3 regions of the Leclercia sp. AS011 genome follow, and region 2 is predicted to be linked to each of the others. Evidence: predicted binding sites of a transcription regulator. Region 2 holds the regulator's gene; each other region holds the start of a gene.
The links. The regulator CRP, encoded in region 2, controls carbon source genes, mostly activating them, when cyclic AMP is high. The targets are predictions, from matches to a motif close to ATGTGANNNNNNTCACAT.
Positions count from the first base shown of each region.

Region 1 (10,587 bases), on a different contig from region 2:
GCAAAAATGGCGTCGAGAAGACAGCGTTTAAGGGAAAAGCCCTCGTGGGACACGGGCTGTGAAACGATTTGTGCAGTCATCTTTTTTCCCTCACACCTTGGCCACGACAGGGCGGCCAAGCAGTCCCTGAGGACGGAAGATCAGGATCACCACCAGCAATCCAAAGGAGAACACGTCTTTATAGTCGGAGTTCACCATGCCGGAGAACTGCGCCTCGGCAATGCCGAGGATCAGTCCCCCCAGCATCGCGCCGGGCAGGGAGCCGATCCCCCCGAGGACGGCGGCGGTAAAGGCTTTAATCCCGATAATAAACCCGGCGTAAAAATCAAAGGTGCCGTAGTTCATGGTGATCAGCACCCCCGCCAGCCCGGCCATCGCCGCGCCAATCACGAACACCAGGGAGATAATCCGGTCGGTATTGATGCCGAGAATCGAGGCCATCTTGCGATCCTGCTGCACGGCGCGACACATCCGCCCCAGCCGGGTATTGCTGATGATCCAGGTGAGCAGCAGCATCCCGGTGAACGAGGCGATCAGAATGAAGACTTTGGTGTAGGTGATCTGCACAAAGCCCTCGCCAATATGAAAACGCAGCACCCCGTCGAGCATGGTAGGCACCCCCTGCTGACGCGGGCCCTGGCTGATCTGGGCGTAGTTTTGCAGGATCAGCGACATGCCGATGGCGGAGATCAGCGGTGCCAGGCGCGTGGAGTTACGCAGCGGTTTATAGGCGATGCGCTCGATGGTCCAGCCATACACCCCCGTCACCACGATAGTGAAGACCAGCGTGCCGAGGATCAGCAGCGGAAAGGATTCCAGCCCGAAGAAGGAGAGGAGCGCCAGGCCGATGGCGCAGAGATAGGCGGAGATCATATACACTTCGCCGTGGGCGAAGTTAATCATGCCGATAATGCCGTAGACCATGGTGTAGCCGATGGCGATCAGGCCGTAGACCGACCCCAGCGTCAGGCCATTGATTAACTGCTGCAGAAAGAAAGTTTCCATCATCGCGCGCTCGTGTTACAGGCCGCCCGTTGCGGGGCGGCCCGATGGTTATAGTGCGTCGGGTTGTCGCCATACCGACGTTGAGCGTGATTCCGTCCCGTTACTGCACTTCCTTATATTTACCCTTGTCGTCCCACTCATACACCACGTAGTCAGAGACTTTCAGGTCGCCTTTGCTGTCCCAGGATTTTTTGCCCATCACGGTATCCACCGAATTGGCCTTCAGCCACTCGCTGGCTTTGGCCGGATCGGCCCCGCCGGTGGCTTTAAAGGCCGCTGCAATGGCCTGGATAGAGGCGTAGGCGTAGAGGGTGTAGCCTTCCGGCTCGAATTTACTGGCGCGGAATTTGTCGATGACCGCTTTGCCTTCCGGGATCAGGCGCGGGTCTTTGCCGAAGGTCATATAGATGCCGTTGGTGTACTGCGGTCCCCCGGCGGCGGTGACCATCTCTTCGTTGACGATGCAGTCGCCGGAGAAGAATTTGGCCTGCACGCCCTGCTCACGCATCTGGCGCACCAGCGGCCCCGCTTCCGGGTGACAGCCGCCGAAGAAGACCACGTCTGGCTTCTGGGCGCCGATTTTGGTCACCAGCGCGTTAAAGTCTTTTTCACCGCGAGACAGGCCTTCATACATCACGTCCTTCACGTCGCGTTTCGCCAGCGCCGCTTTGGTGGCATCCGCCAGCCCCTGGCCGTAGGTGTCTTTGTCGTGAATGATCACCACCCGTTTGGCTTTCAGCTTATCAATAATGAAATCAGCGGCGACCTGGCCCTGCTGGTCATCGCGACCGCACATGCGGAACATGTCGCTCATGCCGCGCTCGGTGATCTGTGGGTTGGTGGAGCCGGGGGTAATAGCCAGTACGCCAGCGTCGTTATAGACCTCGGAGGCTGGCATGGTGGAGGAGGAGCAGAAGTGACCGACCACGGCTTTGACCTTATCCTGATCGACCAGACGGTTAGCGACCGAGACGGCCTGTTTCGGCTCGCAGGCGTCATCGCCCTGCACCAGTTTGATCTTCTCGCCATTAATGCCGCCCGCGGCGTTAATGTCTTCCGCGGCCTGGGTCGCGCCGTGCCAGTACTGGTCCCCGTAGGTGGCGTTCGGTCCGGTGAAGGGGCCCGCTACGCCAATAACGATATCAGCCTGGGCGGAAAACGCCGTCACCAGACACCCTGCCAGCACGATAGAGAGAGGACTTCTGATCAATTTCAGCGACATTATTATGTACCTTTTCTGAGTGGTTTTTGGCACAACCCTGTGTAGTCGAACGCCGGAGGCGTACCCAATCCAAAACGTATTCAAAACGTAATGCACTAAACGGACGACATACCGCAGAAACAGGCGAGATTGCCTGAGGGTTTTCACCCTCAGCACAACAGTAAGCAAAATGGTTGCCAGAACGGCAGCCAATTGCCGGTGTTTCGACAATTTTCAGTATAGAGCGCCGTTTTAAGCCACCCGGCACCACGCAGCGAAATTACAGCGGGGATCACATCTCATTAACAACAAAGCACATAAGTTGTGCAACGGTCACGATTTGGACCCTTTTGCACCACAAAAGCGCCCGGCAAGCGCAGGGGAATAGAATCGTGAAGGGCGGTTTCTGTGTTACCCTGCACGCAATTCTATTCTGCAGGAGATTTACCCATGACCGAAGGCCCGTTAAACGAAACCGAAATGGAGTGGCTGGAAGAGACCTTAATGACCTACGGTCATGACGGCGAGTCCGTGATGGACGTCTCGGAGCTCGACGGGATGCTGACCGCGGTGCTGTCTGGCCCGGTGGTGGTTGAGCCGGATCGCTGGCTGGTGGCGGTGTGGGGTGGCGAAAAATACATTCCGCGCTGGAAGAACGATCGTGAGATGAACCGCTTTATCGATCTCTGCTTCAAGCACATGAACGATATCGCCGAGCGCCTGAGCGATTACCCGGATCAGTTTGAACCTATGTTCGGCATGAATGATGTCGAGGGTGAGACCTATACCGTGGTGGAAGAGTGGTGCTTCGGCTATATGCGCGGCGTGGCCTTGACCGACTGGTCATCCCTGCCGGAGTCCCTGCGTGCCGATCTGGATTTGATCGCTCTGCACGGCTCAGAAGAGAACTTTGAGCGTCTGGATAGCTTCAGCGAAGAGGAGTTCCAGCAGAGCATCGAGAACATTCGCCCGGCGGCGCTGCGTCTGTACAACTACTGGATTGCCAACCCGCAGGAGCCGGTCGCCCAGCAGCCGGTGATCAACGGCACCAAAGTCGGGCGCAACGATCCTTGCCCGTGCGGCAGCGGTAAAAAGTTTAAGAACTGCTGTCTGCATTAACAGCGCCCGGCGGCGCTTCGCTTGCACGGGCCTACAATATTCGTAGGCCGGGTAAGCGCAGCGCCACCCGGCATTTATTTATCCCACTTCCGGTAATAGCCCCGCCGCAATCCCGAACTGCACCAGCACGATCGCAATCCCGCAGGCGAAGACCAGACACAGCGCCGGTTTCCCGCCGGGCACCCGGTAGTCACCTTCAGGATGATGCTTACGGCTCTGCCAGACCAGCAGCGACGGCAGCAGCAGCGCCAGTACCGCCAGTGCCACCCCCGCATACCCCAGCGCCATCACAAACCCACGCGGATAGAACAATGCAAAAGCCAGCGGCGGCAGGAAGGTGATCGCCCCGGTCTGAATACGTCCGCTGAAGGTGCGGCTGCGCTGGAACAGGTCGGCCAGATAATCGAACAGACCCAGCGCCACCCCGAGGAAGGAGGTCGCCAGAGCGAGGTCGGCAAACAGGTGTACCGCCAGCTCCACATGCGGCGAGGCGACCACTTCACGCAGGGCCTGGAGCAACCCGTTCAGGCCGGTATGGCTGGCCAGCATCCCCATAAAGGTGGATGAGTTGATGCTGCCAAGCGTTACCAGCTGCCAGAAGATATAGGCCACCAGCGGGATAGCGCTGCCGGTGATAAAGATCCAGCGCAGCTTGCGCACGTTGCCATTCATATAGCTGACGATGCTCGGCACGCTGCCGTGAAAGCCAAAGGAGGTAAAAATCACCGGGATGGCCGACAGCGCCAGCCCTTTCTCCAGCGGCAGGGTCAGTAAATTAACCTTATGAATGTGCGGTGCCAGCAGCGCCAGCATCACCACCAGGAAGAGGATTTTGGCCGAGAACAGAAAACGGTTGAACAGATCCACCAGCGAAGTGCCGACGCAGACCACGCCGCCGCCAATCAGGGTAAAGAAGATCACCCCGGTGGTGGGGGAGATATCGGCATTGAACCAGTCATTGACGCTGGAGGCGATAAGTTCACCCGCGCCGCTGATATAAGCCGCGGTCAGGGCATACATCAGGAACATCATGCTGAAGCCGGTGATCCACTGGCCGAAACGTCCAAGATAGCGCCCGGCCAGCGACCCTAGCCCGGTATCGGCGGGAACGTGCTGATACACCTCAAGCAGCAGCAGGGCGGTGTAACACATCAGCGCCCAGAGTACGCCCAGTAACACCAGCGTGACGCCAAACCCGACGCCTGCGGCCGCCAGCGGCATCGCCAGCATTCCAGCCCCAATCGTCGTTCCGGCGACGATGAAAATACTTCCCAGCGTTCTGTTCTTCACGTTTTCCTCTACGGCCTTGCTCTATCGCGACAAAATCTGCGGCGCAGGGTAAGGGAAAAACGCAGGTTCGTCAAACCGGCGTTACAAAGGCTGTAAAGCTATATTTACGATATTAATCAGGAGTCGTCAGGATGGAAATCAACAGCGATTCCTGCGCCAGCGCAAGGCGGGCAGGGGAGGAACCTGTCAGGCTGCATCTTTTATTCTGGAGGGGTTATGGCATCTGTTCATGGGCACGATGTGCTGACGATGATGATTGATTCCGGTGAGCAGTACACCGAAGAGAGTCTGGTGGCGGCAATTACCGCGCGGTTTGGTGAGGACGCACGTTTTCACACCTGTTCGGCGGCGGAAATGAGTGCGGCGGAGCTGGTGGCTTTTCTGGCGGCTCGCGGGAAATTTATTCCACTGGATAGCGGGTTTTCAACCCACGAAAGTAAAATCTGTCGTCATTAAAATAATGCGGCGCCGGAAGGCGCCGCAGTCATATTAATTTTGGGCATCGAGCGTCGACAGCTCTTTATCAATAAAGTACAGCCCTTCACCGGATTTCCCGGCCAGAGAAAGTTTATCGAGAACCGATTTAAACAGCTTCTCTTCTTCATGCTGTTCTGCCACATACCATTGCAGGAAATTAAAGGTGCCATAATCCTGGCTGGTCATGGCGGCATGCACCAGTTCGTTAATTTTCTGGGTGATCAGCTGCTCGTGCTCGTAGGTAGCGCGGAACAGTTCGTCCAGGGAGGTGTACTCTGCAAACGGCGAGGCCACCGGGTTAATGCGCGGCAGGCTGCCGGTATCGGTAAGGTAATCAAAGAGACGCTGCATGTGGGTCATCTCTTCCTGCGCGTGACGGCGCATGAAGGCCGCTGCCCCTTCAAAACTGTGGTAGCTACACCAGGCGCTCATCTGCTGATAGAGCAGAGAGGAGTAAAGCTCCAGATTCATTTGCTCATTAAGCTTGTCGATCATTTCATTTTTAAGCATGGTGTCGCTCCGGACTATTATTTAAAGGTCAACGTGAGCGTCACTATAATTTGTTATTTATTTATTTGCAAAAAGTAAAATAAATATTTAAACAATCATAATACGAATGGGAATAAAACGCATTGCGGCTGATTAAGTTATATTAATGAGAATTATTCTGTTTCGTGTTTAAAATATTATTGCCAGCGGGATCGCTGGCAACGGAATTATTACCAGGCGGACGTCGTGACGACGGGCGGCGGGGCATAGCCATAACATTTGTACTGGATGGTCATGGTTTCATTGAGGCACAGCGAGCCGCTAATCAGGCTACAGGTTTTAACCGGCTGACCGTAGGCCATCGCCGTGCTGTATCCCATGGTCTGGCATTCACGGGTTGCGGTGCCGCTGGTGACGTAATCATCATAGCGGGCGTTCTGCAACATAGCCTGATCGTAATTGAGCATGACGACGCCTGACGTGACGTCGACGCTGCTGACTTCTGCTTGCCGGGTGACGCCGCAGCCTGCCAGTAACAGGAGCAGGCCGCCAGTGCATAATCTCTTCATAGAACACTCTGAATGCGTTGAAATACCTTATACTAGCGGCTGATGTGCACCGCAATGCCAGGATTAAACACCTGTTCTGCCCTTTCTCTTTGCCACGACCGCTGGCTCCTTCAATTCTGTGCCATCTCGTCTTTCTCCGTGGGAAAAAATGCGCCTGAGTACAAAATTGTGAGCGCATCTTTGTTTTTTGAAACTATTTTTCACTTAATTTGAAAGTGTGTTTGCTTAGTAGTAAGGTTGAACAGGTAAGCTATTCACAGCGGGATGCCCCGCATCGCATTCAGGAGACGAAGAATGAAAATTGCACTGATGATGGAAAACAGCCAGGCGCCAAAAAACGCCATCATCCTCAAGGAATTGAACGCCGTTGCTGAAGAGAAAGGTTTCCCGGTCTACAACGTTGGGATGAGCGACGAAAACGATCACCACCTGACCTATATTCACCTGGGCATCATGGCGAGCATTCTGCTGAACTCGAAAGCGGTGGATTTCGTGGTGACCGGTTGCGGTACCGGCCAGGGCGCGCTGATGTCCCTGAACATCCACCCGGGCGTGGTGTGCGGCTACTGTATCGATCCGGCGGATGCGTTCCTGTTCGCCCAGATCAACAATGGTAACGCGCTCTCCCTGCCATTCGCCAAAGGCTTCGGCTGGGGCGCAGAGCTGAACGTGCGCTTCATCTTCGAAAAAGCCTTCACCGGGCGTAACGGCGAAGGTTATCCGCCAGAGCGTAAAGAGCCTCAGGTTCGCAACGCCGGCATCCTGAACCAGGTGAAAGCCGCGGTCGTTAAAGAGAACTATCTCGACACCCTGCGCGCGATCGATCCAGAGCTGGTCAAAACGGCAGTAACCGGTCAGCGTTTCCAGCAGTGCTTCTTCGAGAACTGCCAGGATAAAGAGATCGAAGCTTTTGTCCGCGGTCTTATCGGCTAAGTTGCCAGCACCTGTGAAAAAGCCAGCATACGCTGGCTTTTTTTATGCCTGTTTTCTGGATACCGCGCTGCCGGCATCTTTCACCAGCCGCAGGGTATCAAACATCCCCAGCAGACAGACCAGCGCAATCGCCACAAACGCCAACCGAAAGCTGATCCCCGGAAGCGCCGCTATCCCGAGCATCTCACTGCACAGCTCTCCGATACGGATCCCGATAGCACCCAGCGTGATCCCCAGCCCCACCGCCAGTTGGGTAGCGGTAGAGAACAGGGTATTGGCATAGCTCATCTGCGGGGAAGGGACGTCGGCAAAGGCGAGGGTGCTGATGGCGGTAAACTGAATGGAACGAAATACGCCGCCCAGATAGAGCACCAGCATGATCGCCCATACCGGCGTCTGCGGCGTCAGAAACGCGCAGGCCAGCAGGGCCAGCACGTTGAGCGCCCCGTTGATCAGCAGCAGCTTTTTAAAGCCCAGCCCGCGAATCAACGGCGTGGTCGCCGGTTTGATGGTCAGGTTGCCGACAAATACCGCCAGCACCAGCAGACCGGAGTGAAACGCGTCCATGCCGAATCCCACCTGGAACAGCAGCGGCAGTAAAAAGGGAACGGCGCTGATGGAGGCGCGAAACAGCGATCCGCCATACATCGTCACGCGAAAGGTGGGCACCTGTAGGGCGTCGAGGCGGATCATCGGCCATTCGGCGCGCCTGAAATGCCGCAGGGCATAGATCAGGGTAGCCATCCCGACAGCCAGCAGCGCGAAGGTGATTAGCGTATTTACCTCCTGCGCCCCCATCATCTCCATGGCACAGACCAGGCTCACCATCGCCACCGAGGTGGCAATAAAGCCCGGGGTGTCGAACGGGCGACGGGTCTCTTCATAGATGTCCGGGATAATGCGCAGCGCCAGCACGATGGCAATCAGCCCCAGCGGCACGTTAATAAAGAAGATCCAGCGCCAGTTGGCATAGCTGGTAATAAACCCGCCCAGCGGCGGGCCGATGATCGGTGCCACCAGCGCGGGCCAGGTGAGGGTGGCGATGGCGGTAATCAGCAGATGTTTCGGGGTGGTACGCAGCACCGCCAGCCGTCCGACCGGCACCATCAGCGCGCCGCCCATCCCCTGCAGGACGCGCATGGCGACGAACTGGTCGACGCTGGTGGCGAGGCCGCACAGCACCGAGGCGAGGGTAAAGATAGCCAGCGCAAGGGTGAAGACTTTGCGGGCACCAAAGCGGTCGGCGATCCAGCCGCTGGCGGGGATCAGCACCGCGAGGGTGATGAGATAGGCGCTGATGCCGATGTTGAGATCCACCGCCTGCACGCCAAAGCTTCTCGCCATATCGGGCAGCGCGGTAGCGATCACCGTCCCGTCGAGAAACTCCATAAAGAAGGCACCCGCTACCAACAGCGCAGCGGGAGAGATCCCGCTGGTCGCTTTACCGGAGATGTTTTCGGTCATTTTTCCTCTGCCACATCAAATTTTTTTTAAAAATTTACAGGAACAAACATGCTGCTAATGACATGATTTATATTTATTTTTAACAGGAACGCCGTTTTATTTTAAATAAACTGGCGTGATGAATATCACAAAATCATTGATTTTTGTGATGGGGGTCATATTATTAGCGCATCAACAATAACACCTGCATAACATTTAGCCGGAGCATAATGATGAAATTGCGCAAAATCCTGAAAAGCATGTTTGAATCCTACTGCAAGACCTTCAAGGACGTACCGCCAGGCGCGATGTTCTGATAAGAAAAAACCTGCTACGGCAGGTTTTTTTATGCCTGCAGGCCGCATCCGGGCGGCGGTTTTGCTACTATGGCGGCCTTTCAAACAGGAGAAGCCTATGTCTCAAAACCTGAGTGCCGATCAGGAACTGATCTCTGACGTCGTTGCATGCCAGCTGGTCATCAAACAAATCCTTGATGTCATTGAAATCATCGCCCCCGCTGAGGTGCGCGAGAAGATGTCCAGCCAGCTGAGAAACATCGATTTCGCCAGCAATCCTGCCTCGGCCGACCCCGTCACGCTGCGCGCCGTACAGAAAGCCATTGCCCTGATTGAACTGAAGTTCACCCCGCAGGGCGAGTCTCACTAAAATAAACCGACGTTTTGAATTTAGAAATGGTTTTGTGAGAATAATGTGAACGGGCGACCTGGGGTCGCCCGGAATGCGGGTTAGAGGAAGGTCTGCACCAGCAGGTAGCTCACCGCGCAGGCACAGCTTACCCCGATAAGCCCCGGCAGAATAAAGCTGTGGTTGATAATAAACTTGCCGATGCGCGTCGTGCCCGAGCGGTCAAAACCAATGCAGGCAAGGTCGCTGGGATAGGTCGGCAGAACGAAATAGCCATAAGACGCCGGGAAGAAGGCAATCAGCATCTTCGGATCGATCCCCAGCATTAACCCCATCGGCGCGACGGCGGTCAGGGCTGCCGCCTGGCTATTGACCAGCTTCGAGACCAGGAACAGCACAATGGCATAGGTCCAGGGGTGACTTTTTACTACCCCTTCCAGCGCCATCTTCAGCTCATCCAGATGCGCCTGGAAAAAGGTATCGCTCATCCATGCCACGCCAAAGACCGAGAAAATCGCCACCATCCCGGCCTTAAACACCGCCCCGTTGGAGATCGCCGCAGCATTCACTTTGCACACCATCAGCATCACCGCCCCGGCAATCAGCATCATCATCTGGATCACCAGGTTCATCGACAGCGCCGTCATTTTGCCTTTTACCTCAAAGGCAGGACGCAGCTCGGGCAGGGCACCCAGCACAACCACGACGGCAATCCCGGCAAAGAAGATCCACGTCGACCAGTAGGCCTGCTTCGGGAAGCGCTGATTCATCAAGGTGTCGGTGCTGCCATAGATGAATTTACGCTGCTCAGGATCCTGCAGCCGGGCCTGAAACTCCGCATCGTCGGCCAGATCTTTGCCGCGGCGCAGACTCCAGAGGGCGGCAATCGCTACCCCGGCCAGCGAGGCCGGGACAGAAATCGCGAGGATCTGCAGTATGCCAAATGCCTGACCCACCCCGTGCTGCGCGGCCAGAATGGAGACCAGCGAGACGACGGCCACCGACACCGGCGAGGCGGTGATCGCCATCTGCGAGGCAATGGATGCCACTGCCATCGGGCGCTCGGGGCGGATGCCTTTTTTCAGCGCAATATCGGCGATGATTGGGAACATGGTATAGACCACGTGGCCAGTTCCGCAGAGGAAAGTGAGCATCCAGGTGGTGAAGGGGGCGAGCAGGGTAATGTGTTGCGGATGTCGCCGCAGCAGCCGTTCGGCAAACTGCATCATCACGTTTAACCCACCGGCGGTCTGCAAGGTGGCCGCGCAGCCAATGACCGCCAGGATCGTCAGCATGACGTCCACCGGAGGCTTGCCGGGCTGGAGCCCAAAGACAAAACTGAGAATAAACAGACCAATACCGCTTATCAGCCCCAGTCCCATCCCACCGAACCGGGTGCCGATGAGCAGGCACAGA
Region 1 is NZ_JBBCMA010000001.1:587,125-597,711, forward strand. It holds gene livM (high-affinity branched-chain amino acid ABC transporter permease LivM) at 1-80, opposite strand, end outside; gene WFO70_RS02730 (ABC transporter permease subunit) at 91-1,005, opposite strand; gene WFO70_RS02735 (branched-chain amino acid ABC transporter substrate-binding protein) at 1,106-2,227, opposite strand; gene WFO70_RS02740 (YecA/YgfB family protein) at 2,657-3,325, shown strand; gene tyrP (tyrosine transporter TyrP) at 3,404-4,615, opposite strand; gene WFO70_RS02750 (YecH family metal-binding protein) at 4,832-5,071, shown strand; gene ftnA (non-heme ferritin) at 5,105-5,602, opposite strand; gene yecR (YecR family lipoprotein) at 5,812-6,150, opposite strand; gene WFO70_RS02765 (RpiB/LacA/LacB family sugar-phosphate isomerase) at 6,445-7,083, shown strand; gene WFO70_RS02770 (MFS transporter) at 7,126-8,547, opposite strand; gene azuC (stress response protein AzuC) at 8,760-8,843, shown strand; gene WFO70_RS02780 (DUF2766 family protein) at 8,941-9,192, shown strand; gene WFO70_RS02785 (anaerobic C4-dicarboxylate transporter) at 9,273-10,587, opposite strand, start outside.
Region 1: a site for CRP is predicted at 8,661-8,678, ahead of azuC (stress response protein AzuC). Genes of this name have one in related genera too.

Region 2 (10,587 bases):
ATCGCTTTCCCGACGATAAGACCAATCACCGGATGGCCCGCCAGACGGGCATTCGCATAGGCTGCTGCGGCACCGGCCAGCGCCTGATGAATACCAAATCCCTCTTCGCGACGGCCATAGGCCTGGCTCGGGACGTCGATCACCGCCACAATCGGGCGCTTAACCGCTTTATCAGCATCGGCCGCGACGGTTTCACTCACCACTTTGGCCAGGGTCCAGCCTTCCAGCAGACCGACCTCGCCACGTGCGGCACGCGGGTAGTGATTGTTGGCATCTGGCACCACCGCGACAAAGCGCACCGCTTCGCCATTCAGCTCGCCATCTGCCGCCTGAACCGACGGGCAGAGCCCTTCCAGACGTTTGGCATTCGGGGCCAGGGTTTCCAGCCAGAGCTCACCACGGCTAATTGAAGTACTCATCATTTCACCTCCCGGGCAAAGAGCGCGTGAATCTGTTCGGTATCCGCCTGTTTGCGGGTGTCAAACTGGGACAGGCGTTCGAGATACCAGTCGTAATTGTCAGTGCGATGTTTTGCCGGCACGCCTTTGGCAATCGCGTCGTTCATTGCCGCTTTCACCGCGTTCACGCCGTCGCCCACCAGGGCATCCACCAGCCCGCTTTCGTAGCGAATTTCGCCCCCGGTCATGCTCCAGATGAACGGCCGGTCGCGGGAGTCGTACTCTTCAATCCCCGCTTCCTGCTCGATAACCTGCGGGCCGTTGAGGCCCAGACGCGCTTCGCGGGTGACAATCAGGTAGCTGCACAGCGCCGCCGCGATGGACATCCCGCCGAAGCAGCCCACGGTCCCGGCAACAATCCCGACCACCGGGGTATAGCGGCGCAGATCGACAATCGCCGCGTGGATATCGGCAATCGCCGCCAGGCCAAGATTCGCCTCCTGCAGACGCACGCCGCCGGTTTCAAGGCTCAGTACCGCCTGGGTTGGAATGCCGTTGCGGTTATCTTCTGCCGCCAGTTCCAGCGCCGCCGCCATTTTGGCACCGGACACTTCGCCCATGCTGCCGCCCTGGAACGCGCCTTCTATCGCCACCACCACCGCAGGTTTGCCGTTGATGGTGCCTTTCGCCACCACCATGCCGTCATCGGCCTGCGGGACGATGCCCTGCGGCCCCAGCCACGGAGACATGATCCCTTCAAACGGATCCAGCAGTTCGCGGAAGCTGCCCTCGTCGAGCAGGGCCTGCGCCCGCTGGCGCGCTTTTAATTCGATAAAGCTGCTGTCATCACGCATGGCTCACCCCCTCAAAGACCTGTTCGATACGAATGCGTGCCACGCCCGGCGTGGCGCCAAAGTCGTGAATGGTTAGCTTGCCCGCCGGCAGGCTGCTGACGGTCTGCAGTCTGTTGAACAGCGCATCCCAGCGGCCACGGCTGTTATCGACAGAGGTGGTGATCTCGATAGTTAATGTCTGGCCCTGGTCGGCGGTAAATAACACCTCCATATCCCCGGAGCCCACAACGCCTGCCAGCGCTTTGCCGTTCAGGGCACGGCTGGCGGGCAGAGTTAAGGTAATTTTTTCCATAACATCCTCTTAATTCGCTAAATAAGGCGTCTCTATGCGGTCAAGGAACAGCGTGGCGGCCAGCAGATCAGCCGCGCCGCCCGGAGAGGCATTGAGCAAGAGCATCTGTTTATCTAATAACGCGAGCGCGCGTTGCCCCTCAGGCTGTGCGGTGCCGCCGGCGGCCAATACCGCCCGGGCCCCGTCCTGCATGGCGTCTAACCCCTCCATCCCGGCGCGCGAGAGCACGCAGGTATCGGTTAACGAGGTCATGATCGCCATCAGCGCATCAAGCCGGGCATGGGCTTCGCCACTGCCGTTAAGACGGCTCAGACGAAGCTGCGGCAGCGCCCGCTGCATAATGTGCGGAAACGCCTGCTGCGCCTCTTCGCGCGCGCCGGGCACCTGATAACGGTGGGTGGCGCGCAGCCCTTTACTGAATACTTTCGGCGCGGCGTCATCCGGCAGTTTCGCCAGCTGCGCGGCGGTATCGGCTACCGTCCGGGCTCTGGCACTGCCGCCGAGCATCGCCACGGCGCTGACCAACAATCCCAGCGCCCAGATAGCGCCCCGGTGGGTATTCACCCCGCCGGTGGCGGCCATCATCTGCTGCTCGCCTTCGCGCCCCAGCCGACCTACGGTTTGCCGTAGCGAGATATCGGCCGGACGCTGCCAGCTTTGCAGCGCCAGCGCCTGAAACGTGGGGGTCAGGCTGTGCGCCGAACGCTCCATCAGCGCGAGCGACAGATCCTGGTGCGCGCCGTTCCCCCGACTGTCCACCAGACCGGGTTTCGGGCTCAGTCGCGCTTCGTCAATCAGACACTGCGTGGCGGTTCGCGCCAGCCATTCGGCACCGCCTTCAACCTGAATCTGGGGCAGAAGTTTCATTACCAGCTCCGGAATTTCGCAGGTGGGTTGTACAGACCGCCTGACCATTCAACCAGGTCAGACACGCTGCCTGCCGCCAGTAGAGAGCGGGTGGCGTCGGTGCGGCGAATGCCCATATCTTCCGGGTAGAGCACTTTGCCACTCTGGCGCAGCTCGACGACGCGTTTTGCGTCCACACCCAGACCGATATCGGTGATCCCGGCAACGGCCGCGACCATGGCCCGGCGCTCTTCCAGATCTTTCGCCCGGTAGAGGTAAGCAATCCCCTCTTCCGTCAGCACGTGGGTGACGTCATCGCCGTAAATCATGACCGGGGCCAGCGGCATACCGGAGGCTTTCGCCACCTCGACGGCGTCGAGTTTTTCCACGAAGGTTGGCTTCACGCCCGCCTGGAAGGTTTCCACCATCTGCACCACCAGCTTTTTACCGCGCTGCATTGGGTCAGGCTCGGTGATCATGTTCAGCCAGGCCGGGGTGGCATGACGACGACCGTGCGGGTCGTGGCCCATGTTGGGTGCCCCACCGAAGCCGGAGAGACGGCCGCGGGTCACGGTTGAGGAGTTGGCATAGCCATCCACCTGCAGCGTCGAGCCGATAAACATATCCACCGCGTACTGACCTGCCAGCTGACAGAAGGCGCGGTTAGAACGCATGGAGCCGTCGGCACCGGTAAAGAACACGTCCGGACGGGCACGGATATACTCCTCCATCCCCAGCTCGCCGCCGAAGCAGTGCACGCTTTCGACCCAGCCGCTTTCAATGGCGGGGATCAGCGTTGGATGCGGGTTCAGCGTCCAGTGTTTACAGATTTTGCCTTTCAGGCCGAGCTGTTCGCCGTAGGTCGGCAGCAGCAGTTCAATGGCGGCAGTGTTGAAGCCGATACCGTGGTTCAGCGACTGAACCTGGTGTTCCGCATAGATGCCTTTGATGGCCATCATCGCCATCAGGATATGTTCCTGTTTGATCAGGCGCGGGTCACGGGTGAACAGCGGTTCGATAAAGAACGGCTTGTCCGCCACTACCACGAAATCGATCCAGGAGCCGGGGATATCCACGCGCGGCAGATCGCACTCGTCGTCCACCAGCTCGTTCACCTGGGCGATGACGATGCCGTCGTGGAAGGCGGCGGCTTCGACCAGCGCCGGGGTATCCTCGGTGCTGGCACCGGTATAGAGGTTACCTTTACGGTCCGCTTTAAAACCGGCAATCAGCGCCACGTTTGGCGACAGATCCACATACAGGCGGGAGTAGAGTTCGATGTAGGTGTGGATGGCACCAATCTCCAGTTGCCCGTCTTCCAGCAGCTGCGAAATACGCAGGCTTTGGGTACCAGAGAAGGAGAAATCGAGTTTGCGGGCGATACCCTTTTCAAAAATATCCAGGTGCTCGCTGCGGCCCACGCTCGGCATAATCATATGCAGGTCGTGAACGATTTGCGGGTTCACTTCGGCGAGGGATCGTGAAAGAAAATCTGCCTGTTTCTGGTTATTCCCTTCCAGTACGACTTTGTCGCCTGGGGCGATCAGTTTTTCCAGCATGGCGACAAGGTCGCCTGTTGGCAGTACCTTGCCCTGCACCGGGACGGAAGCCAGGCGGCGCGCTTTTTCAGTGCGACGCGTGTTCCAGTTCCGGGCTGGTGTTTGCCCTGATAACATTGTTAACCTCCTGATTCAGCACATCTTTAGATTTGCTTAACGTTGAGTAAAGTCTGCACCCTGGCGAGAAAGTCATCAATTAAGCGTAGAGGTGAATCATTAGCCTGAGAGTAATAATCAAGGTAAATATTTTTGATAGGGATCAGTTCATGTTTCGGAAAACCAGGCTAAACGGGGTACAATTCGGAAGCTATCGTAAATAACAGACAATAATTAGCATCACCTTTATGACCCAAATCATTCCCTCAGATTTCAACATTGCAGCCGACGAGAGTGCAGAATTTGTGCCCATGCGGGGGGTGTCGAATCGACACCTGCAGACCATGCTGCCGCGTCTCATCCGCCGTAAAGTGCTTTTTACCCCCGTCTGGCAGCGCCTTGACCTGCCGGATGATGATTTCGTTGATTTAGCCTGGAGTGAAGATCCGCTTCAGGCCCGGCACAAACCTCGTCTGGTGGTCTTTCATGGTCTGGAGGGCAGCCTGCACAGCCCCTATGCTCACGGCCTGATCCAGGCGGCGAAAGCGCGCGGCTGGCTGGGCGTCGTAATGCACTTTCGCGGATGCAGCGGCGAACCCAATCGCCAGAAACGCATCTATCACTCCGGCGAAACGGAAGATGGCACCTGGTTCCTGCGCTGGCTGGCAGAGACCCACGGCCCGGCCCCTACCGCGGCGGTAGGCTATTCGCTGGGCGGAAATATGCTCGCCTGCCTGCTGGCAAAAGAGGGCGACAACATCCCGCTGGACGCCGCCGCCATCGTCTCTGCTCCGTTCATGCTGGAGCACTGCAGCTATCATATGGAGAAGGGCTTTTCGCGTGTTTATCAGCGCTATCTGCTGAACTTGCTCAAAGCCAATGCGGCACGCAAACTGAAAGCTTACCCGGATACGCTGCCGGTCAGTCTGCAGCAGCTGAAGAAAGTGCGCCGCATCCGCGAATTTGACGATCTGATCACCGCCAAAATTCACGGCTTTGCCGATGCTATTGACTACTATCGTCAGTGCAGCGCCATGCCGGTGCTGAGCAAGATCACCAAACCGGTGCTGATTATTCACGCGAAAGACGATCCCTTTATGGATCATCACTCAATACCGGCGCAGGCGTTTCTGCCCGCTAACGTGCAGTACCAGCTGACCGAACATGGCGGGCACGTGGGCTTTGTCGGCGGCACGCTGCGTCGCCCGACCATGTGGCTGGAAACGCGTATCCCGGACTGGCTGACCACATACCTGGAACCGATAAGATGATTATTCCCTGGCAAGATCTGGCTCCCGAAACGCTGGATAATCTGATTGAAAGCTTTGTGTTACGCGAAGGCACCGATTATGGTGAACAGGAGCTTTCGCTTGAGCAGAAGGTCGCCGACGTCAGGCGCCAGCTGCAAAGCGGTGAGGTGCTGGTCGTATGGTCCGAGCTGCACGAAACCGTCAACATCATGCCTCGCAATCAATTTCGCGGTTAACCGCGACCTCTTTCCACTCAGGGAGTTGCTATGTCCGCCAGACATCCGGTTATTGCCGTTACAGGGTCGAGTGGTGCAGGTACCACCACCACCAGCCTCGCTTTTCGTAAGATCTTCTCCCAGCTGCATCTGCGCGCCGCGGAAGTGGAAGGCGACAGCTTTCACCGCTACACCCGTCCTGAGATGGACATGGCTATCCGCAAAGCCCGGGATATGGGCAAACACATCAGCTACTTTGGCCCGGATGCCAACGACTTTGGCCTGCTGGAGCAAACCTTCGCCGAATACGGGCGAAGCGGCACCGGCCAGGCGCGCAAATACCTGCATACCTATGACGAAGCGGTCCCCTGGAACCAGGTGCCGGGCACCTTCACCCCCTGGCAGCCCCTGCCGGAACCCACCGACGTGCTGTTTTATGAAGGCCTGCATGGCGGGGTGGTGACGCCACAGCACGACGTGGCGCGCCATGTCGATCTGCTGGTAGGTGTAGTCCCTATTGTGAACCTGGAGTGGATCCAGAAGCTGACGCGGGATACCAGCGAACGCGGCCACTCCCGCGAGGCGGTGATGGACTCCGTGGTGCGCTCGATGGAGGATTACATCAACTTCCTGACGCCGCAGTTTTCCCGCACCCACATTAACTTCCAGCGCGTCCCGACCGTGGATACCTCTAACCCCTTTGCTGCCAAAGGCATCCCGTCGCTGGACGAGAGCTTCGTGGTGATCCATTTCCGCAATCTGGACAATATCGATTACCCCTGGCTGCTGGCGATGCTGCAGGGTTCGTTTATTTCGCACATCAATACGCTGGTGGTCCCGGGCGGGAAGATGGGGCTGGCGATGGAGTTAATCATGACGCCGCTGGTGCAGCGGTTGATGGAAGGCAAGAAGATCGATTGAGGATTTTTGCCCGGTGGCGCTACGCCTACCGGGCAATGGGATTACGCCCCGATCACTTCATACGAGTGGGTAATCTTGACCGCTTTCTCCAGCATCAGCGCCACGGAGCAGTACTTCTCGGCTGAGAGATCCACCGCACGGGATACCGCCGCGTCTTTCAGCTCTTTACCGGTCACCACGAAGTGAAGATTGATATGGGTGAACAGGCGCGGTGCCTCTTCACGACGCTCTGAGGTCAGTTTTACTTCGCAGTCAGTCACATCATGACGCCCTTTTTGCAGGATCGACACCACGTCGATCGCGCTGCATCCGCCTGCCGCCATCAGGACCACTTCCATCGGACTTGGCGCTTTGTCACCGGAGTTGCCATCCATCAAAATCTGGTGCCCGGAAGCCGACTCACCGAGGAACGTTAACCCTTCAACCCATTTCACACGTGCTTGCATTTGTATTAACTCCAGGAGTGCATTTTTCCTGACAGATTACGCGTCAGTAACAATTCTGACAACGGAAGTCGACCTGCATCAAGCTGAAGCGAGACACCAGGAGACAGGCGGCAAAAGCTATGCTAAAACAGTCGAGATGCTACAGTAATACATTGACGTTGCACATGTATGCAGAGGACATCACACATTACAGGCTGCTAATTATTGTGACAGCCAGTCCCCAGGCAGGGGAAAGAATTCGATTGTAACCCCAGAGTACAGGTACAGAGCCAGACTCTGGAGACAGCTTATAACAGAGGATAACAGCGCATGGTGCTTGGCAAACCGCAAACAGACCCGACTCTCGAATGGTTCTTGTCTCATTGCCATATTCATAAGTACCCATCGAAGAGCACGCTGATTCACCAGGGTGAAAAAGCGGAAACGTTGTATTACATCGTCAAAGGCTCAGTGGCAGTGCTGATCAAAGATGAAGAAGGTAAAGAGATGATCCTCTCTTACCTGAATCAGGGAGATTTCATCGGCGAACTGGGCCTGTTTGAAGAAGGTCAGGAGCGTAGCGCCTGGGTTCGTGCTAAAACTGCCTGTGAAGTGGCTGAGATCTCTTATAAGAAATTCCGCCAGCTGATCCAGGTCAACCCGGACATCCTGATGCGCCTCTCTTCGCAGATGGCTCGCCGTCTGCAGGTCACGTCCGAGAAAGTGGGTAACCTCGCCTTCCTCGACGTAACGGGCCGCATCGCTCAGACCCTGCTGAACCTGGCGAAACAGCCAGACGCCATGACCCACCCGGACGGTATGCAAATTAAAATTACCCGTCAGGAAATTGGTCAGATCGTCGGATGTTCTCGTGAGACAGTGGGTCGTATCCTGAAAATGCTGGAAGATCAAAACCTGATTTCTGCCCACGGTAAAACCATCGTGGTTTACGGAACACGTTAATTCCGCTAAAACGGCGTGGCATCGCAGGATGACACGCCGTTTTTGTCTCTATCCCCATGTGGCGCAGGCTCATTTATCACCCGGAAGTTAACTACGCACTGCGGCAAACCCTGGTGTTGTGTCTCCCCGTGGCTGTGGGTTTGATCTTCGGTCATCTGCAACAAGGTCTGCTCTTTTCTCTCGTTCCTGCCTGCTGCAACATTGCCGGTCTGGACACCCCGCATAAACGCTTTTTTAAACGCCTGACCATTGGCGGCTGCCTGTTCGCCGGCTGTAGCCTGGCCGTGCAGCTGTTGCTGGCCCGGGATATTCCGCTGCCCCTCATTCTGACCGTGCTGGCGATGACGCTGGGGGTCACGGCTGAGATCAGCGCCCTGCATGCCCGGCTGCTGCCCGCCTCGCTGATTGCGGCTATCTTTACCCTGAGTCTGGCGGGGAACATGCCGGTCTGGGAGCCGCTACTCCTCTATACGCTGGGCACCCTCTGGTACGGGCTGTTTAACTGGTTCTGGTTCTGGATGTGGCGCGAACAGCCGTTGCGAGAGTCGCTGAGCGTGCTCTATCAACAGCTGGCAGAGTATTGCGAAGCCAAATACACCCTGCTGACGCAGCACACCGATCCTGAAAAATCGTTGCCGCCGCTGCTGGCCCGCCAGCAGAAGGTGGTGGACCTGATCAGCCTCTGCTATCAGCAGCTGCATATGCTGGCGGCCAACAGAAATCATGAATACAAACGCCTGCTGCGCACCTTCCAGGTGGGGCTGGATCTGCAGGAGCACATCTCCGTCAGCCTGCATCACCCGAAGGAGGTGCAAAAGCTGGTGGAGCGCAGCCACGCCGAAGCGGTGATCCGCTGGAACGCGCAGACCGTTGCGGCCCGTCTGCGGGTGCTGGCCGACGACATTCTCTATCATCGCTACCCCACCCGTTTCTCTATGGACAAGCAGCTTGGCGCGCTGGAGAAAATCGCCCGTCAGCACCCTGATAACCCGGTGGGGCAGTTTTGCGCCTGGCACTTCAGCCGGATTGCCCGCGTGCTGCGCACGCAGCGTCCGCTCTATCCGCGCGACCTGATGGCTGACAAACAGAAACGGCTGCCGCTGCTCCCCGCCCTGAGAAGCTACCTGTCGCTAAAATCTGCCGCCCTGCGTAACGCGGCGCGCATCAGCGTGATGCTGAGTATCGCCAGCCTGATGGGCGTGGCGCTGCACCTGCCAAAACCCTACTGGATCTTAATGACCGTGCTGCTGGTGACGCAAAACGGCTACAGCGCGACGCGGGTGCGAATTCTCCACCGGGCGGCCGGGACCCTGGCGGGACTGATTATCGCCGGTGTCACTCTGCACTTCCACGTCCCGGAGGGGTACACCCTTGCCGGCATGCTGATGGTAACCCTGGTGAGCTACCTGATCATTCGCAAGAGCTACGGCTGGGCGACGGTGGGCTTTACGGTTACGGCGGTGTATACCCTGCAGCTGCTGACCCTGAACGGCGAGCAGTTTATTATCGCCCGGCTGGCCGATACCCTGATTGGCTGCCTGATTGCCTTCGGCGGGATGGTCTGGCTGTGGCCGCAGTGGCAGAGCGGGCTGCTGCGCCAGAACGCTCACGACGCGCTGGAGGCCGATCAGGAGGCTATCCGCCTGATCCTCAGCGACGATCCGCAGCCGACACCCCTGGCCTGGCAGCGCATGAAGGTCAACCAGGCGCACAACGCCCTGTTCAACTCCCTCAACCAGGCGATGCAGGAGCCGGGCTTCAATTCGGCGTATCTGGCGGATATGAAGCTGTGGGTAACGCACAGCCAGTTTATCGTCGAGCATATCAACGCCATGACGACGCTGGCGCGGGAGCATACGATGCTGACGCCAGATCTGGCGCAGCGTTATCTGCAGTCGTGTGAAATTGCGCTTCAGCGCTGTCAGCAGCGTCTGGAGTATGACGCGCCGGGTGAGAGTGGGGACAGCAATATTCTGGAAGCGCCAGAGACCCTGACGCAAGGCCCCATGAGCACGCTGGAGCAACACCTTCAGCGCGTACTGGGGCATCTGAACACCATGCACACTATTTCGTCAGTGGCATGGCGTCAGCGTCCGCATCATGGGATCTGGTTGATCCGGCGTTTGAAGCGCACGCCGTATTAACGTTTGTGCCCGGCGGCGCTACGCTTGCACGGGCCTACGCCTGAACCACGCGCTTCACCGCCTGCGCAAAGCGGCTCATCCCTTCGTCGATATCCTCGCTCTCCACCAGCAGCGACGGCGCAAAGCGCATCACGTCCGGCCCGGCGTTGAGGACCATCGCCCCTTCACTGGCGGCGGCATAGAGAAAATCGCGCGCCCGGCCTTTGTATTGCGGTTTCAGCTCAGCGCCAATCAACAGGCCCATGCCGCGGATATCGCTGAAAACATCATATTGGGCATCGATCTGCTGGAGGTGCTTCACAAACTGCTCGCGTTTCGTCTTAACGCCGCTCAGCACCGCCGGGGTATTGATGATATCGAAGGCCGCGCCTGCCACCGCGCACGCCAGGGGATTTCCGCCGTAGGTGGAGCCGTGTGAGCCCACGTGGAACGCCGAGGCGATATCCTGGGTGGTGAGCACCGCGCTGACCGGGAAACCGCCGCCGAGCGCTTTAGCGCTGGTCAGGATATCCGGCGTCACGCCGTAGTGCATATAGGCAAACAGATCCCCGGTACGGCCCATGCCGCTCTGCACTTCATCAAACACCAGCAGGGCCTGATGCTGGTCGCACAACTCGCGCAGCC
Region 2 is NZ_JBBCMA010000007.1:180,522-191,108, reverse strand. It holds gene mdcE (biotin-independent malonate decarboxylase subunit gamma) at 1-419, opposite strand, end outside; gene WFO70_RS20625 (biotin-independent malonate decarboxylase subunit beta) at 419-1,252, opposite strand; gene mdcC (malonate decarboxylase acyl carrier protein) at 1,245-1,544, opposite strand; gene WFO70_RS20615 (triphosphoribosyl-dephospho-CoA synthase) at 1,554-2,411, opposite strand; gene mdcA (malonate decarboxylase subunit alpha) at 2,411-4,066, opposite strand; gene WFO70_RS20605 (hydrolase) at 4,294-5,316, shown strand; gene WFO70_RS20600 (YheU family protein) at 5,313-5,531, shown strand; gene WFO70_RS20595 (phosphoribulokinase) at 5,562-6,431, shown strand; gene WFO70_RS20590 (OsmC family protein) at 6,473-6,877, opposite strand; gene crp (cAMP-activated global transcriptional regulator CRP) at 7,187-7,819, shown strand; gene WFO70_RS20580 (YccS/YhfK family putative transporter) at 7,876-9,963, shown strand; gene argD (bifunctional acetylornithine/succinyldiaminopimelate transaminase) at 9,998-10,587, opposite strand, start outside.

Region 3 (10,587 bases), on a different contig from region 2:
GGGAGGTTGATATCAATGCCCGTACGGTATTGAGTCCAGGGATAATAGAATGCGGGTTTACCGGGGGTGGAACAGCCTGCCAACAGTAATACACATAATAATCCCAACACTTTTTTCATTGTTACTCCTTTCTGAATACTTCCATTGTTTTGTCACTATTACATAAACCATTACTTACCGCACGCCACCCCCTCCCCACCAGAATTTGCCCTAAACTCCTTACACAACTGCTGTATTGTTCTTAAACATTCATAAAAAGGACACCTGCACCATGCTAAAAATCCTCGGCAAAACCACCTCCATCAACGTGCGCAAAGTGCTCTGGACCTGCGAAGAAGCGGGTCTGGACTATCTGCAGGAAGATTACGGCAGCGGCTTTGCCTCAACGGAGACCGACGCCTTCCGCGCGCTGAACCCGAACGCCATGGTGCCGGTGCTGATCGACGGCGACTTTGTGCTGTGGGAATCCAACGCTATCTGCCGCTATCTGGTGCGCAAAGCCGGGCGCGACGACCTGCTTCCTGCGGATCCGCGGGCGTGCGCCAATATTGAGCGCTGGATGGACTGGCAGGCGACCGAATTCAACAACGCCTGGCGCTACGTCTTTCCGGCGCTGGGACGCAAAAACCCGGACTTTAACGATCCTGAGCGAATTGCAGCGGGGATTACGGAGTGGAACCACCACATCATGATCCTTGAACAGCAGCTGCAACGCACCGGGGCCTGGGTGGCGGGCGAGACTTTTACCCTGGCCGACGTGGTGCTGGGGCTGTCGGTGAACCGCTGGAAGATGACGCCCTTTGAGCACCCGCAGGTGCCCGCCATCGAGGCCTGGTTTGAACGTTTAAATCAGCGTGAAGCATTTTTACGCCACGGGAATAATGGCATGTTGTGAGCATGGCGCGCCTGATGCTTAATAATCACTTTCTTATCAAGGTTATTTTAATTAATTACGAAATCTACACAGGCCTCCGGTGCCGTAATAATTAAGCACTATCCTGGACAACCCAGGAATTCGCTTTGCTAGCCTGATGATTCAGGCAAAGCTCAAACCGGAGGTATTCTTTGCTGATTAAACTCAAGAAAGAACGAACGCATCAGGAGGATCGCCGGCTTGCCCTCTGGCTGGCGACTTCCGCAGGATTGCTGAATGCTATTGCATTGGGGGCCTTCGGCTTTTTTCCTTCCCATATGACCGGCAACACCTCACAGTTATCCAGCGAAGTCTCCTCAACGGATCTGAACGATATTATTTTCTTTGCCACCCTTATTTTGTCGTTTGTGTCGGGGGCAATTATTGCGCGGATTATTGTTTTATGGGGCCTCATTCACAATGTGCGGCTCATTTTTTGTCAGGTTCTGTTTATTGAAGGGTTATTGCTGGCTGGTGTCTCCCTGTACGAAATGTATTTCCATACTCTCACCACCAATCGGGAAATTATTGTTTTTCTCTGCGGCCTGATGGGGATCCATAATTCCACCTCCACCCAACTTTCCGGCGGCCGGGTAAGATCCACTCACATTACCGGCACCTTAACCGACGCAGGCATTGCGCTGGCCTCCGTGGTGGTGGCAATGCTACGCCGGGATTTCTCCAAAGATACGACCGCACAACGAAGCCAGTTGACAACCCATCTCACCACCCTTTTCTCGTTTATTACCGGGGGTATTGTCGGGCTGATCCTGTTCAGAAATTTTGGCTTTCAGGCGATGCTGGCGCTGGGGCTGATGCTGACCCTGGTGGCCGCTTTCTGCATTATCAGCACCTCGCTGCGGGTGCGGAAGGTTCGCGCTGCACTCAGCAAATAGTTTATGCCGTTCACTCGTTAAGTGACGGTGTCACTTAACGAAACTCTCTTTAGGAGTATTCTGCCTGCCCCCCGATCGCCCCTTATCCCATAAGGCTTAACCCATGATTTCCCCTGTTTTCATCGGGTTACTTATCTCACCGCTTCGCTGGAACCCTTCCCAAACGCTTGCTATAGCTCAATGACCCCTGCCGAATCATGGCATAACAACAGGCAACCGGTGGTTGCTATAACGAACGCATGCGCACAGGGAGATACATCGCAATGCATCCATTATTCAAACGCTCGCTGCTTTTTATCGGCGCGATTATTGTGGTCGTCGCCCTCCTCGTCTGGGGAATTGGGCTGGAGACGATCAAAGCGCGCCAGGTTGACCTGGTCTATCTCGGGCAACAGCATCTGATTTTAGTCTTCTCATCCATGTTCTTTGCCCTGCTGATCGGTATTCCCAGCGGTATTCTGCTGAGCCGTCCGGCGGCCCGGGGTATCGCCGAGTACGTGATGCAGATCTTTAACGTCGGCAACACTCTGCCCCCGCTGGCGGTGCTGGCCCTGGCGATGGTGGTGATTGGCATTGGCGATACCCCGGCCATTATCGCCCTGTTCCTCGCCTCGCTGCTGCCGATTGTACGTAACACCTACGCCGGGCTGTGCTCGGTGCCGGGCTCGCTGCTGGAAGCGGCGAACGGCATCGGGATGACCAAAGGGCAGCGTCTGTGGCAGGTGGAAATCCCTAACGCCTGGCCGGTCATGCTCTCCGGGATCCGCATCGCCACCGCCATTAACGTCGGTACCGCGCCGCTGGCTTTCCTCATCGGTGCCAGCAGCTACGGCGAGCTGATTTTCCCGGGTATTTACCTGAACGACTTCCCGACGCTGATCCTGGGTGCCGCGGCCACCGCCCTGTTCGCCCTGATTCTGGACACGCTGCTCGCGGCGCTGGGTCGTCTGATGAGCCCGCATCTCGCGCGATAATTATAACAAGGAGCTTCTATGAGACTGTTTACCGGCCTGACGGCGCTGTGCGCCGCCGCGCTCTTCTCCAGCCAGGCGCTCGCCGCGCCGCTGATCCTGGCGACCAAGAGCTTTACCGAGCAGCACATTCTTTCGGCCATGACCGTGCAGTACCTGCAAAAGAAAGGTTTTCAGGTCCAGCCGCAGACCAACATTGCGACGGTGATCTCCCGCAACGCGATGATCAACAAGCAGATCGACATGACCTGGGAGTATACCGGCACGTCGCTGATCATTTTTAACCACATCAACAAACGCATGTCGCCAGAAGAGTCGTACGAGACGGTGAAACGCCTGGATGCGAAGCACGGCCTGGTGTGGCTCAAACCCGCCGATATGAACAACACCTACGCATTCGCCATGCAGCGTAAGCGCGCGGAAGCGGAACATATCAACACCATGTCAGAGCTGGTGGCGAAAGTTGAGCAGGTGCGTAAAACCGATCCGGATAACAACTGGATGCTGGGCCTGGACCTGGAATTTTCCGGGCGCAGTGACGGCATGAAGCCGCTGCAGGCCGCCTATAACCTGGAGCTGGACCGTCCGCAGATCCGTCAGATGGACCCCGGTCTGGTCTATAACGCGGTGCGCGACGGCTTTGTCGATGCCGGGCTGATCTACACCACCGACGGGCGCGTGAAGGGCTTCGACCTGAAGGTGCTGGAAGATGACAAAGGCTTCTTCCCGAGCTATGCCGTCACCCCGGTGGTGCGTAAGGACACGCTGGAGGCCAACCCGGGTCTGGAGGAGGCGCTGAACACCCTCTCCGCCCAGCTCAACAACGACGTTATCACCGAGCTGAACAAGAAGGTGGATATCGATCATCAGTCACCGCAGCAGGTCGCCCGTGATTTCCTGCGTAGCAAGCAGCTGCTGTAAGGAGGCGCTATGGATACGGTTCACTACATTATTGATAACTGGGGCTACCTGTTAACCCTGACGCTGCAACATCTCTGGCTGGTGGCGCTGGCCGTGGGCCTGGCCATCATCATCGGTGTGCCGCTGGGCATTCTGATCGTGCGCCACAAATGGCTGGCAACGCCGGTGCTGGGGATTGCCACCATCGTGCTGACCATCCCGTCCATTGCGCTGTTCGGCCTGATGATCCCGCTCTTTTCCATGATCGGTCAGGGTATTGGTGCCCTGCCCGCCATTACCGCGGTGTTTCTCTACTCGCTGCTGCCGATTGTGCGTAACACCCACACCGCCCTCGACAGCCTGCCACCCGGCCTGCGCGAAGCCGGGCGCGGGATCGGCATGACCTTCTGGCAGCGTCTGCGCTGGGTTGAAATCCCAATGGCGCTGCCGGTGATTTTCGGTGGCATCCGTACCGCCGTGGTGATGAACATTGGGGTGATGGCGATTGCCGCCGTCATCGGCGCGGGCGGGCTGGGCCTGCTGCTGCTTAACGGCATTGGCGGGAGCGATATTCGTATGCTGATTGCCGGTGCACTGATGATTTGTCTTTTAGCGATTGTGCTCGACTGGTTACTGCACCGTCTGCAGATCGTTCTGACTCCAAAGGGGATTCGATAATGATAAAACTGGAAAACCTCACCAAACAATTTTCACAGAAAAATGGTCAGGCCATGAAGGCCGTGGACAACGTCAATCTCAACGTGCCTGAAGGGGAGATGTGCGTGCTGCTCGGCCCGTCCGGCTGCGGCAAGACCACCACCCTGAAGATGATTAACCGTCTGATTACCCCGAGCAGCGGCAAGATCCTCATCAATGGTCAGGACACCAGCGACATGGATACCGTCACCCTGCGCCGCAACATTGGCTACGTGATCCAGCAGATTGGTCTGTTCCCGAACATGACCATCGAAGAGAACATCACCGTTGTGCCGCGGATGCTGGGCTGGGACAAAGCCCGCTGTAAAACCCGCGCCGAAGAGCTGATGGATATGGTGGCGATGGATCCGCATAAATTCCTCAACCGCTATCCGCGCGAAATGTCCGGCGGCCAGCAGCAGCGTATCGGCGTGATCCGCGCCCTGGCGGCGGATCCGCCGGTACTGCTGATGGATGAGCCGTTCGGCGCGGTCGACCCGATTAACCGCGAGGTGATCCAGAACCAGTTCCTCGAGATGCAGCGCAAGCTGAAAAAGACCGTGATGCTGGTGAGTCACGATATCGACGAGGCTCTGAAGCTTGGCGACCGCATCGCCGTCTTCCGCCAGGGGAAAATTGTCCAGTGCGCCAGCCCGGACGAACTGCTGGCCAAACCGGCGAACGAGTTTGTCGGCTCGTTTGTCGGCCAGGACCGGACCCTGAAGCGCCTGCTGCTGGTATCGGCCGGGGATGTGACCGACCAACAGCCGACCATCACGGTGCGCCCGGCCACGCCGCTGCCGGAGGCCTTCGCCACGATGGACGATAACGATATTCGTGCCGTGACCGTGGTGGATGAAAATGGCAAACCGCTGGGCTTTGTAAAGCGCCGGGAAGCGCGCCATGCCAGCGGCACCTGCGCCGATCTGATCCACCCGTTCCGCATGACCGGCAAGGCAGAAGACAACCTGCGCGTGGTGCTTTCCCGTCTGTACGAGAGCAACACCAGCTGGATGCCGATTGTCGATGAGGACGGGCGCTATAACGGGGAGATTTCCCAGGACTATATTGCGGAGTATCTCAGCTCTGGCCGTACCCGCCGGGCGCTGAATATTCATAGCGAGAGCTAATACTGTAAGCCGGGCCCTGCCCGGCTCTTTACGTTGCTAACCCCACGATTTCCCCGCACAATATTGTATCTTTCCTGTTTGTGCGTATCTCCATGCATCGACTTCATGCTTACCCTGACATCCGCGCGATGTTTCGCAGGCTGCTGATTGCCACCGTGACCGGCGTACTGGCTGCGCTGGCCGTGGCACTGTTCCGTCACGCCATGACTCTGCTGGAGTGGCTGTTCCTGAGTAACGAAAGCGGCAGCCTGGTGAATGCCGCCAGTACGCTTGCGCCCTGGCGACGCGCGCTGACGCCCGTGCTGGGTGGGCTGGCGGCGGGGTTGCTGCTGTGGGGCTGGCAGCGGATGACCGCTCAGCGCCCGCATGCCCCCACCGACTATATGGAGGCGCTGGAGACGGACGACGGACAGTTTGACTACGGTGCAAGCCTGGTGAAATCCCTCGCATCGTTACTGGTGGTCGCCAGCGGAAGCGCCATTGGTCGTGAAGGGGCGATGATCCTGCTGGCCGCCCTCGCCGCCTCGTTTTTCGCCCGGCGGTTTACGCCAAAATCAGAATGGAAACTGTGGATCGCCTGCGGAGCCGCCGCCGGGATGGCCAGCGCCTACCACGCCCCGTTAGCCGGTAGCCTGTTTATTGCCGAGATCTTATTTGGCACCCTGATGCTGGCCTCGCTCGGCCCGGTGGTGATTGCCGCGGTGGTGGCGCTGCTCACCACCCGCCTGCTCAGTCCCGGGGCCACCACGCTGTATGAGGTGCATCTGAGCGAAGCGCTGACCGGGGTGGATTACGCCCTGATGGTCGGCATGGGCCTGCTGGCGGGCATCTGCGGCCCGGCGCTGATGTGGCTGATGGACGTCAGTCACACCCTGTTTCTGCGCCTTAAACTCTCGCCGCCGTGGCAGCTGGCGCTGGGCGGGCTGATCGTCGGACTGCTGTCGCTGCTGACGCCCAAAGTGTGGGGCAACGGCTACAGCGTGGTGCAGGCGTTTCTGATCGCGCCGCCGCTGCTGTCGGTGATTGCTGGGGTATTCATCTGTAAGCTGCTGGCCGTCCTCGCCAGCAGCGGCTCGGGGGCACCGGGCGGGGTATTCACGCCGACGCTGTTTGTCGGCATGGCGACCGGGATGCTGTTTGCCCAGCTCTTTATGCTGTGGTTGCCCGGCGCTGACACTGCGGTTTTACTGGGACTGGCGGGGATGGCGACGTTGCTTGCCGCCACGACGCACGCACCGATCATGTCGGCGCTGATGGTCTGTGAAATGACCGGGCAGTATCTGCTGCTGCCCGGCTTGCTGATTGCCTGCGTGGTGGCGTCGGTCCTGTCGCGGACGTTACGCCATAACTCGATCTACGGACAACACACTGCCGAGAGTCGAGAGGTCGATATAGTGCGCTAGGTCGCGCTGCTCTGCCCGGGGCAGATACGGCAGCTCGCCCACCAGCGGACCGGGCAGTTTTTTACTCAGCACGTCAATGATTTCGGCATAGTGGGCAAGGCCCGGGTTGATGCGGTTTGCCACCCAGCCAACCAGCGGCAGGCCGTCATTGGCGATGGCCTGCGCCGTCAGCAGGGCATGGTTAATACAGCCTTCCTGAATGCCCACCACCATCAGTACCGGGAGTTGCTCCTGCACCACCCACTCTGATAACGGGCGCAAATCATTCATCAGGCTGCGCCAGCCGCCGGTCCCTTCCACCACCACGTGATCGACCTGCTCGCTCAGGCTGGCGAGCCCGTCCGACAACAGGGTGTAATTGACCCGCCCGCTGTGCGCCACGCTGCTCTCATCTTCACTGAGGGCAATCGGGTTGACGGCGTGATAAGGCAGTTCAATCGAGGAGACGCCTTGTAATACCAGCGCATCTTTATTGCGCAATCCCTCTGGCGTCTCTTTACTCCCTTTTGCTACCGGTTTGTACCCTGCAACGCGCTTACCGCTGGCCATCAGGGCTTGCAGTAAGGCGCGGGACACCACCGTCTTCCCGACAGAAGTATCAGTACCCGTTACAAAGAAACGCTTAAGCATCACTCACTCCACCGTTATGCTCTGGAAATATAAATCAAGGAAATAATTCAGTGGAGGAAGTCTAAGGCATGCGCTATCCGCTCAGTTTGAGATAGCGCAATTTTTGGTAAGACTACAGGGATCTGTTAACCCTGTAGCAGACGGATCAGCAGGGAGCCGTTGTACATTGCGTCTTTCACCAGCGCCGCACCGGCCATCGTCCCCTGATTGGTAAACTGGGTGCTCTCCACCACGATATGTTTACTGTAGGCCGGAAGGGACTGCTGGCGGATGGAGTCGGCAATCGCCGGGAAGAGGACATCCGCTGCCTGGCTCAGGGGCGAGCCAATCAGGATCTTTTGCGGATTAAAGAGGTTAACCATGATGGCAAGGATCCGCCCGACGTTGGTGCCGACGCCGGTAATGATATCTTTTGCCAGCAGATCGCCCTGCTGGGCGGCCGCACAGAGCGACTCCAGCGTCAGGGGCTGCCCGTGGAGCGTGGAGCTCATCGACTGGCTGAGACGGAGTTGGGCCAACTCCAGCACGCTATCCACGCTGGCGATGGTCTCCAGACAGCCGTGGTTGCCGCAGTAACAACGCTTGCCGTAGGGATCGACCTGCGTGTGACCAATCTCCACCAGGCTGCTGCTCCCGGCGTGTAACAGGCGACCATCGGTGATCACCCCGGCCCCCACGTTGTGGTCAATCACCACCTGAATCACGTCCCGCGCCCCGCGTGACGCCCCAAACAGCGCCTCGGCCATGGTCCAGGCGCTGATGTCATGCTGAATATAGACCGGCACGCCGGTGTGGTTCTTCAGCACCTCGCCCAGCGGCATCTCTTTGACGTCGTCATAGAAGGGCATCCGGTGGACAATGCCGTTTTCGGTATCGATGATGCCGGGCATGGTGATGGCGATGGCGGTGAGACGCTCCAGCTTCTGCTGGTGGTGAATAAAGAATTGATCGATAAGCGCGGTGATCCGCACCTCAAGGGGCTGTTCGGCCTTCAGCGCCAGCGGGAGTTTATCCTCCACCACCAGCTTGCTGCTGAGGTCGCGCAGCGCCAGGTAGATCTCCCCCCGGCTGATGCGCAACGAGAGGTAGTGCCAGGCTTCGGTTTCCACCACCAGCCCCACCGCCGGACGGCCACGGCTGCCCGGCTCCTGAATTTCCGTCTCCTGCACCAGATGCGCTTCGAGCATTTCTCGCACAATCTTGGTGATACTGGCAGGTGCCAGTTGCGCAAGGCGGGAAAGATCGATGCGCGAGACCGGCCCAAGCTGATCAATCAGGCGATATACCGCACCCGCATTGGTCTGCTTAATCTGATCGATATGCCCAGGCTGACTATCAGCAACCACCACGTACTCCCTTATTTTCGAGCTTCGAAATAAACTGTGGGCTATGGTGAAGCACTTCTACAGTAATCGTCAAATTTTTACTTAGCCTTGTGATTTACAGCACATTTTTACCCGCTTTTTTTGCGGCTTAGCCGCCTGATGCAGCGTTAAGTAAAAGGTTTTTGAAACGTTGTGCCGCGGCGCTGAGCTCGTGGTGCTTCGACCATACCAGCCACATCTCGGAGATCGCGTCCGGTTCGGCTATCGCCACCCAGCGCATTTCGTTCAGCTGCAGGCGCTTGAACGACGCTGGCAGGATCGACACCCCCAGCCCCGCCGCCACCAGCCCGATAATGGTCATCGCCTCGCCCACCTCCTGGGTGATGATCGGCGTGACTCCGTAGCGGCGCAGCAGCCCCAGGATATCGTCATACAGGCCGGTGCCGACATGGGGGTCGAAAAAGACAAACGGCTCATGGGCCAGCTCCGCCAGCGAAACTGCAGGCTTAGCCGCCAGGGGGTGGTCCCGGTGGATCATCGCCAGCAGCGGCTCGCGCAGCACCCGCTGCCAGGCCAGGGTGTCCGGCAGTTGGGTATTCCGCATCAGACCAAGGTCGAGGGAGCCTTCGCTCAGGGGGACGATCTGCTCCCGGGTGTTGATCTCCCGGGTCTGAATATGCACATCCGGCGAGAGGCGGCGAAACGACGACAGGGTTTGCGAGATGGCGCGGATAAAGGGCGCGGAGGAGGTAAACCCAAGGCGCAGCTCCCCGGTTTCGCCATGGTGCAGGCGTTCTGCCCGGGCGGCCGCCTCGTCCACCTGGCTCAGGATCTGGCGACTGTCGGCCAGAAACTGGCGTCCTGCCGCCGTCAGCGCCACGCTACGGTTGGTGCGCGCCAGCAGACGCGCCCCAACCTGCTGCTCCAGAGCCTGAATCTGCTGGCTCAGCGGCGGTTGCGAGATATTCAGCCGCGCCGCCGCGCGTCCAAAATGCAGCTCCTCAGCGACGGCGACAAAGTAACGCAGATGACGAAGTTCGATATTCATACTTTCAACATATCATTTGAGATTATTAATATATTAGACAGAATATTTACATTTTCCTACTCTGATCCCTGTGGTCATACCCGTCACCAGAAATCACGGGGATGTTGAAGCAAGGAACTTACGTGAGTCGTACAACAACGGCTGATATCGCCCCGACAGATGATATCGATCGCTTACCGGCCAAATCCCGGCCGGTGCAGTTAATCAAACGCGGCACCCCGCAGTTTATGCGCGTCACTCTGGCGCTCTTCTCCGCCGGACTCGCGACCTTTGCCCTGCTCTACTGCGTGCAGCCCATCCTGCCGGTATTATCCCAGGAGTTTGGCGTTACGCCCGCCAGCAGCAGTATCTCGCTCTCGATTTCCACCGGAATGCTGGCGGTGGGCTTACTCTTTACCGGCCCGCTGTCGGACGCCATCGGGCGTAAGCCGGTGATGGTTACCGCCCTGCTGCTGGCCTCGGTCTGTACCTTACTGTCAACCATGATGACCAGCTGGCACGGCATACTGATTATGCGTGCGCTGATCGGCCTCTCTCTTAGCGGCGTGGCGGCGGTGGGCATGACCTATCTCAGCGAGGAGATCCACCCCAGCTTTGTCGCCTTCTCGATGGGGCTCTATATCAGCGGGAACTCTATTGGCGGGATGAGCGGACGGCTGCTGAGCGGGGTCTTTA
Region 3 is NZ_JBBCMA010000001.1:1,368,835-1,379,421, forward strand. It holds gene WFO70_RS06355 (hypothetical protein) at 1-119, opposite strand, end outside; gene WFO70_RS06360 (glutathione S-transferase family protein) at 272-895, shown strand; gene WFO70_RS06365 (YoaK family protein) at 1,066-1,809, shown strand; gene osmY (osmoprotectant ABC transporter permease OsmY) at 2,073-2,783, shown strand; gene osmX (osmoprotectant ABC transporter substrate-binding protein OsmX) at 2,802-3,701, shown strand; gene osmW (osmoprotectant ABC transporter permease OsmW) at 3,711-4,358, shown strand; gene osmV (osmoprotectant ABC transporter ATP-binding protein OsmV) at 4,358-5,506, shown strand; gene clcB (voltage-gated ClC-type chloride channel ClcB) at 5,599-6,909, shown strand; gene bioD (dethiobiotin synthase) at 6,844-7,539, opposite strand; gene mlc (sugar metabolism global transcriptional regulator Mlc) at 7,665-8,885, opposite strand; gene WFO70_RS06405 (LysR substrate-binding domain-containing protein) at 9,013-9,912, opposite strand; gene WFO70_RS06410 (MFS transporter) at 10,035-10,587, shown strand, end outside.
Region 3: a site for CRP is predicted at 8,973-8,990, ahead of mlc (sugar metabolism global transcriptional regulator Mlc). Genes of this name have one in related genera too.